One region of the Arthrobacter sp. P1_D12 genome, then DNA from elsewhere that is predicted to be linked to it. Evidence: riboswitches for the same ligand, from Rfam matches in the RefSeq annotation. Region 1 holds a riboswitch; the other holds the start of a gene.
What was found. A riboswitch is a leader RNA that binds a small molecule or an ion and turns the genes downstream of it on or off. The one in region 1 is predicted to bind S-adenosylmethionine.
Positions count from the first base shown of each region.

Region 2: it holds a riboswitch for S-adenosylmethionine, as region 1 does, so the genes downstream of both, AC1DZV_RS14710 (DUF1737 domain-containing protein) here and metX (homoserine O-acetyltransferase MetX) in region 1, are expected to answer to the same signal.

Region 1 covers NZ_JBFUAR010000003.1:84,367-88,147, forward strand. Annotated here, with positions in the region: gene AC1DZV_RS03395 (MFS transporter) at 1-1,014, opposite strand, end outside; gene metX (homoserine O-acetyltransferase MetX) at 1,181-2,320, opposite strand; SAM riboswitch class IV at 2,332-2,447, opposite strand; gene AC1DZV_RS03405 (bifunctional o-acetylhomoserine/o-acetylserine sulfhydrylase) at 2,631-3,781, opposite strand, start outside.
Region 2 covers NZ_JBFUAR010000018.1:131,711-135,491, forward strand. Annotated here, with positions in the region: gene AC1DZV_RS14705 (ATP-grasp domain-containing protein) at 1-826, opposite strand, end outside; SAM riboswitch class IV at 1,145-1,258, shown strand; gene AC1DZV_RS14710 (DUF1737 domain-containing protein) at 1,271-1,579, shown strand; gene AC1DZV_RS14715 (rhodanese-like domain-containing protein) at 1,576-1,995, shown strand; gene AC1DZV_RS14720 (O-succinylhomoserine sulfhydrylase) at 1,996-3,204, shown strand; gene AC1DZV_RS14725 (glutamate--cysteine ligase 2) at 3,244-3,781, opposite strand, start outside.

The DNA of each region.
Region 1 (3,781 bases):
CATCATCGGGAACGCGAAGAATCCCCACGTTCCGCCAAGAATGGCGCCGGCCATGTAGACCGGCTTGCGGCCGACGTTGTCCGAGAGCCTGCCGACCATCGGGATCACGGCGAAGTGGACGATGTGCGCCACAAGCAGCAGCAGCAGGATCCGCGAGGTGTCCGTCTGGACGATGACCTTCAGGTAAGTGATCGAGAAGGTGACCACAAGGTAGTAGAGGATGTTCTCGGCGAATCGCAGACCCATGGCGGTGAAGACGCCTCGCGGGTAGCGGCGGAAGACCTCGGCCACGCCGTAGCCCTTGTGGCCGGCCTCGACCTCCTTGCGGGCCTCCAGGAAGATGGGGGCGTCCTGGACTTTGGTGCGGATGTAGTAGCCGACCAGCACGATCACGGCGGAGAGCCAGAAGGCTACGCGCCAGCCCCAGCTGAGGAAGTCGGCGGAGGACAACGTGGCGGAGAGGGTGAACAGGACAGCTGTGGCCAGGAGGTTGCCCATCGGAACCGCCGACTGCGGCCAGCTTGCCCAGAAACCGCGGGACTTGCTCGGGCTGTGTTCGGCGACGAGAAGGACTGCGCCGCCCCATTCACCGCCAACGGCGAAGCCCTGGGCGAAGCGCAGGAAGACCAGCAGGGCCGGGGCCCAGTAGCCGATCTGCGCGAAGGTGGGCAGGCAGCCCATGGCGAAGGTGGCAACGCCGACAAGGATGATGCTCAGCTGGAGCAACTGCTTGCGGCCGAACTTGTCGCCGAAGTGGCCGAAGACGATGCCGCCGATCGGGCGGGCAATGAAGCCGACCGCGTAGGTGAGGAAAGCGGCGAGGATGCCGTCCAGTTCCGAACCGGTGTTCGGGAAAAACAGCTTGCCGAATACAAGGGTGGCGGCGGAGGCGTAGAGGAAAAACTCGTACCACTCAACCACGGTGCCGGCCATGGAGGCCGCCACCACCTTCTTCAGGCCGGACGTTTTGACGTCGGTTTCTTCAGCGCGCCTTGCGGCGTTTTCCGTACTCATCGTGACTCCTTCGGCGTCTCCATCGACACCCTGTGGACCATTGGACTGAGGACGCTTGTGATCTAGGGCACAGGGCGTCATTCCCCATGAGTATGGACGCTCCGGCCCTGAGCCTCAACGGCCATTAGTGCAGAGCGCATCTGCAAAAATGCACAAGCGGGCCGGCCTAGTGGCTGAAGAAGGTCTCCCGGAGCTGCCCGCTGAGCTGGCCGATTTCGGTCAGGAAGCCGTCGTGGCCGATCGGCGCTTGAATGATGTGCAGTTCCGGGCCGCCCGGCAGGGCCTCTGCCAGTTGACGGGACTGGGCCGGGAAATACAGGCGGTCCGAGTCCACGGCCGCCACCAGGAACTCCGCGGTGGCCGGGGCCAGTGCCTCCCCGAGACCTCCGCGCCCCCGGCACACATCGTGGCTCATGAGGGCTTCGGTGATCGCGATGTAGCTGTTCGCGTCGAAACGCCGGGCCAGTTTGCTGCCCTGGTGGTCCAGGTAGCTTTCCACCTGATAGCGCCCGCGTCCGGCCAGCGATCCGGCCTCCAGGGGCGTCTCGGACTCCTGGGCGTTGCGGCCAAACCGGCCGTCCAGTTCGGCCGCTGAGCGGTAGGTAATGTGCGCGATGCGGCGGGCGAGGGCGAGCCCCGCCTCGGGTTCCGGGCCGCCGTAGTAGTCCCCGCCCCTGAAGTGGGGGTCCTGGCGGATGGCCAGCGTCTGTGCCTGCGCGAAGGCAATCTGTTCGGCGGTGCTGCTGGCGCCGACGGAAATCACGGCGCAGCGCCGGACCCGGCCGGGAAACGTGACGGCCCATTCAAGGGCCCGCGCGCCGCCGAGCGAGCCGCCCAGCACCGCGTACCAGCTGCCGATGCCCAGGGCATCGGCCAGCCGCGCCTCGGCAGCGGCGGTGTCCCGCAGGGTGACCAGCGGGAACCGCGATCCCCAGGGGCGCCCGTCCGGGGCCGGGGTGGAAGGCCCGGTGGATCCGTAGCAGCCGCCCAGGATGTTGATCGAAACGACGAAATACTTGTCCGTGTCCACGGGAGCCCCGGGTCCGGCGAGCTGTTCCCACCAGCCGGGCTCCCCGCTCTCGCCGCGGGTCACGTGCGTGTCGCCGGTCAGGGCGTGTTCAATGAGCACGGCGTTGGAGGCATCCGCGTTCAGGGTCCCCCACGTCTCGTAGGCGAGCACCACATCCGGCAACGGAGTCCCGGATTCGAGCTGCAGATCACCGATCCTGACGAACTGGACAGTCCCGTCAGGGGTCCGGGATGGTTTGGTTTCGGGAACACCCGTGCGGGTGACGGCAATCGTCATGTGAGGACCTATCTTCGCGCTTGCCCGCCGTCAGCTGACCGGCAGGCCAGGTCTTCACCCGGGGCACCCCGCCGCAAAAGGAGGGTTGCCGGCCAGCAAGCCGGGGCTGTCGCTGGCACTCATGACCTGGTACGAGTCTACGAAACAGGGTGCGGAAATCACGAAGATTATGACTTCCATGTGACAGCCGGGCCCGTCAGCACCGCAGTTTCCCCACCTTTGACAGCCGTGACCGGCGGGTCGCGCCGAAGTGCCGGCGATTCCCGGCGTCATGCCCGCAAAGGTGGGGAAATTCCGCGTGGGCTTCGGCCTAGGCGGACTTGGCCGCGCGGAATCCGGCGTCGAGGTCCGCCAAGATGTCGTCAATGTGCTCCAGTCCCACCGAAAGCCGCACCAGCCCGGGATTCACCCCGGCGATCACCTGCTGTTCAGGCGAGAGCTGGCTGTGGGTGGTCGACGCCGGATGGATCACCAGCGACCGGACATCGCCGATGTTCGCGACGTGGGAGTGCAGTTCGAGGGCATCGACGAACCGCTTGCCGGCCTCCGCTCCCCCGGCGATGTTGAACGCCACGACGGCGCCGGTCCCCTTGGGCCCGTACTTGCGGCCGCGCTCGTACCAGGGGCTGGACGGCAGCCCGGCGTAGGCGACCGATTCGACGTCGTCCCGCCCCTCCAGCCATTGCGCCACCTTCGTGGCGTTGGCCACGTGGCGCTCGACGCGCAGGCTCAGCGTTTCGATGCCCTGGGCGATGAGGAAGGCGTTGAACGGGGACACCGCGGAGCCGAGGTCGCGCAGGAGCTGGACCCGGGCCTTGAGGATGTAGGAGAGGTTCGCGCCCAGCGCGCCGTCGGCTCCGAGGTCGCGGGCGTAGACCAGGCCGTTGTAGGTGGGGTCCGGGGTGTTGAAGCCGGGGAACCGCTCCGGGTCCTTCCCGAAGTCGAAGTTGCCGGAGTCCACGATCACGCCGGCGATTGCGGCGCCGTGCCCGCCGAGGTACTTGGTGGCGGAATGGACCACGATGTCCGCGCCCCACTCGATCGGCCGGATCAGGTAGGGGGTGGAGAGCGTGTTGTCGACCACCAGCGGGACGCCGGCCTCGTGCGCCACGCGGGAGACGCCCTCGATGTCCAGGACGTCCTGGCGGGGGTTGGAGACCACTTCGCCGAAGAACAGCTTGGTGTTGGGCTGGACGGCGTCCCGCCACTGGTCCAGGTTATCCGGGTCCGCCACGAAGGTCACGGAGATGCCGAACTTCTTCAGCGTGTGCGCGAGCAGGTTGTAGGTTCCGCCATAGAGGCTGGGGCTGGCCACCACATGGTCCCCGGCCTCGGCGATATTGAGGATGGCGAACGTCTCGGCGGCCTGGCCGGAGCTGAGCAGCAGCGCCGCGAGGCCGCCTTCCAGGCTGGCGACGCGCTGTTCGACGGCGTCCTGGGTTGGGTTGCCGATCCGGGTGT
Region 2 (3,781 bases), on a different contig from region 1:
TCGCGCAGACACCCAGCACCACGGGCGTTCCGTCGGTGCGGCGGCGGATCTGGACCTGGACCGGCCCGGCCAGCCCGAGCGTGCGGACGGCGGCCAGGCCCAGCTTGCGCACATCCCCGGCCTGGTTCGCCGGCACCCTGCGGCTGACCTCGTCGCTGCCGGCGCGTCCATACGGAGTCCTGGTCTTCTCGAGGACCACCGCCACCGGCGCCATCGCGTTGCGTGCCGGAGTGCCGAACACCAGGCACACATAGTCGGCGCCCGGGATAAATTCCTGGACCAGTTGCCCCGCCGGCATGTTCTTCCAGCTAACGGAGTCGGTTCCGGCCAGCAGGTGGACACCATGGGAGCCTTTGAAGACCCGCGGCTTGACCACCACGGGGCCGCTGAGGCCGGCGAGGGATGCCGGCGCGGCGGCGAGGTCGCCCGGAACCGCGAACCGGGGCACCGGGATGCCGGCGGCTTGCAGCGCCCAGGTGGTGAACAGGTGGTCGTTGGCGAGGGCCACCGCGGCTGGGTCGGCCACGATGATCCGCACGTCCTGGGCGAATCCGGCGCGGGCCGCGGCCAGGAGCGGGAGCTCCACGGTGAGGGTCGGAATGATGACGTTGATGGCTTCGCGGTCCACCACCCGGCGCAGGTCCAGGACCATGTCCGGGTTCGTAGCCGGCAGGAGCCTGACCGCGGCGGCGGGAGCCTCCCCGGCCTGGCGGGTGTCGGCGCGGGCGTCGGTGCCGAGGTACGGGAGGCCCCGGGCTTCGAGCTGGGCCGCGACGGCCCGTCCGGCGGCGCTTGTAATCCCGGTAACGAGTATGCGCGGGCCCACGATTGCTCCATTCCGCCGTCACCGGCCGGACCGCGGCTGCGGCTCCGACCGTTCCAGCCACCGATTCCCAGACAGCTTGTTGATGGACAGACGAGTCGATTCCGGGACTGCTCGATTCACACATTGCTCGAATCACCTGCAGCTCCGGCCGACGCGTCGGACCTAATCCCCCCAGTAGACGGCGACACGTCCCGGCAGACACGAGTGGGCTGTACCCGAAACTGGAGCCCGCCACTACTCGCCCGGGCCGCGGTCCGGTTACGGAACATGACGACGGCGGCCGTGCGGGCCGGCGTCGCAGGTGTTACGTTTTTGGGGAGTAATGAGAACCGGTGCCAAGCCCTGACTGGCCGGTCGGCAACCCTCCCTTTCGCGGCGGGGTGCCTCAGGTGAATACTCGGCATTCGAGAATTCGAGCTGCAAGCGTGAAAGAGGAGATCCGTCGTGCCCGAGACGTCAATACCCACAACAGCCACACCCGGTTCAGCACCCGGCGAGGAGAGGCTGGCCTACCGGCTGTTCACCGGCGCGGATGACCGCGCCTTTTGCGAGCGGGTGTCAGCCGCCCTGGCCGAGGGCTACGTGCTGCATGGAAGCCCCGCCGCCAGCTTCAACGGAAGCACCGTGATCGTGGCGCAGGCGCTGGTCCTGCCGGCCGCGATTGCCAGTGCGGACGCCGCCGTGGCCAATGCGGTTGATGAGCTCGACGCCGACGAATTTGGCGCCGACGGGGCCTTCGCGGGCCACGCATGAGCTACGCCGGAGACCTCAGCCCGCAGGAGGCGTGGGCCAAGCTGGAGGCCGGAGCCATCCTGGTGGATGTCCGGACCGAGGGCGAATGGGCCCACATCGGCATCCCGGACACCGCGGCCGCGGGCGAGAGCCGCAGCGATCCGCTCTTCATCCAGTGGAACCTCGCCGGCGGCATGCCGAACCCGCACTTCGTGGAACAGCTAAGGCAGCGGGCGCCGGCGGACACCGCCGTCGAACTGGTGTTCCTTTGCCGTTCCGGTGCCCGGTCGATCGCCGCCGCGACGGCCGCGACGGCCGCCGGCTACACCTCGTACAACGTCCTTGAGGGCTTCGAAGGCGAGACCGACCGCTTTGGCGGACGCACCGTCAATGGCTGGAAGAACCGCGGCCTGCCCACCAACCTCGGAAAGATCTAAGTGACTTTCAATCCCGACGCCGCCGGCTGGGCGGCCGACACCCAGGCTGTCCGTGGCGGCCTTGACCGCACCGGCTTCCAGGAAACCACCGAGCCGATCTTCCTCAACTCAGGATTCGTCTACGAGTCCGCGGCCGCCGCCGAGCGCGCCTTCACCGGGGAGGACGAGCGCTTCGTCTACTCCCGCTACGGCAACCCCTCCGTCGCCACCTTCCAGGAGCGGCTCCGGCTGCTCGAGGGAACGGAGGCGTGTTTCGCGACCGCGTCCGGCATGTCCGCCGTCTTCACCGCCCTGGGCGCGCTGCTGGCGGCCGGCGACCGGGTGGTCGCGGCCCGCTCGCTGTTCGGCTCGTGCTTCGTGATCCTTAACGAAATCCTGCCGCGCTGGGGAGTCGAGACGGTCTTCGTGGACGGCCCGGACCTGGAGCAGTGGCAATCCGCGCTGTCCGAGCCGACCACGGCGGTGTTCTTCGAGTCGCCGTCGAACCCGATGCAGGAAATCGTGGACATCGCCGCCGTGAGCAAACTGGCGCACGCGGCCGGCGCCACGGTGGTGGTAGACAACGTCTTCGCCACCCCGCTGCTCCAGCGCTGCGGCGACCTCGGCGCGGACGTGGTGGTCTACTCCGGCACCAAGCACATCGACGGCCAGGGCCGCGTCCTGGGCGGGGCCATCCTGGGCACCAAGGAATTCATCGACGGGCCCGTCAAGCAGCTCATGCGGCACACCGGTCCGGCGCTTTCGGCGTTCAACGCCTGGGTGCTCACCAAGGGCTTGGAGACCATGGCCCTGCGCGTCAACCATTCCTCGGCCTCCGCGCTGCGGCTGGCCGAATGGCTCGAGGGACAGCCTGCGGTCGGCTGGGTAAAGTACCCGCTGCTGCCGTCCCACCCGCAGTACCCGCTCGCAGTGCAGCAGATGAAGGCCGGCGGGACCGTGCTCACCCTGGAACTGCAGCCCTCCCCCGGCCGCACGGCGAAGCAGGCCGCGTTCGCACTCCTGGACGCACTGCGGATCATCGACATCTCCAACAACCTGGGCGATGCCAAGACGCTCATCACGCACCCGGCCACCACCACGCACCGCGCGATGGGCCCGGAAGGCCGCGCGGCGATCGGGCTCAGCGACGGCGTGGTTCGGCTTTCGGTGGGGCTGGAGGACGTCGAGGACCTGATCCGAGACCTCGGCCAGGCGCTCAAGCAGGTCTAGGGGCTTCCGCCCCTGCCCTGCACTGCCTCGGGCTCCCGGTCAGGCCGGGCGCAACCGGCCCAGGGCCGAACGATTGTCTGCCGGCCCCTCGGTGACGGGCCCCTGGGTGGTCAGTTCGATGGCCCGCTCGACGACGGCGGGCAGGCCGCCGGCCCGGAACGGGCCGCGCTGCAGCTGCGAACCGGTGCCCTCTGCCAGAATCCGCTCAACGCCCTCGCGCGCCAGCTCCAGCTCGCCCTGTTCCTCAAGCACCGGGGCCACGAAGTCCACGAGCGCCCTGACCACGTCCGCGGCCGGGGCCGGGGTGAAGGTTCCGAAGTCCAGGAGCTCTCCGCGCAGTCCGCAATTGCTGGCTTGCCAGGCGGCCATCCGCAGCAGCAGCGTGGGCACCGGGGCGGGATCGACGCCTTCGTTCCATTCCCGCGCGGCGGACTCCACGAGGGCGCGCACCAGCACGGCAATCAGGGCAGCATCTTCGGCCCGCAAGCAGACATCCGCGACCCGGATCTCCACGGTGGGATGCTGACGGGCCAGCCGTGCGTCGAAATAGACCATCCCCTCGTCCATCAGGACGCCG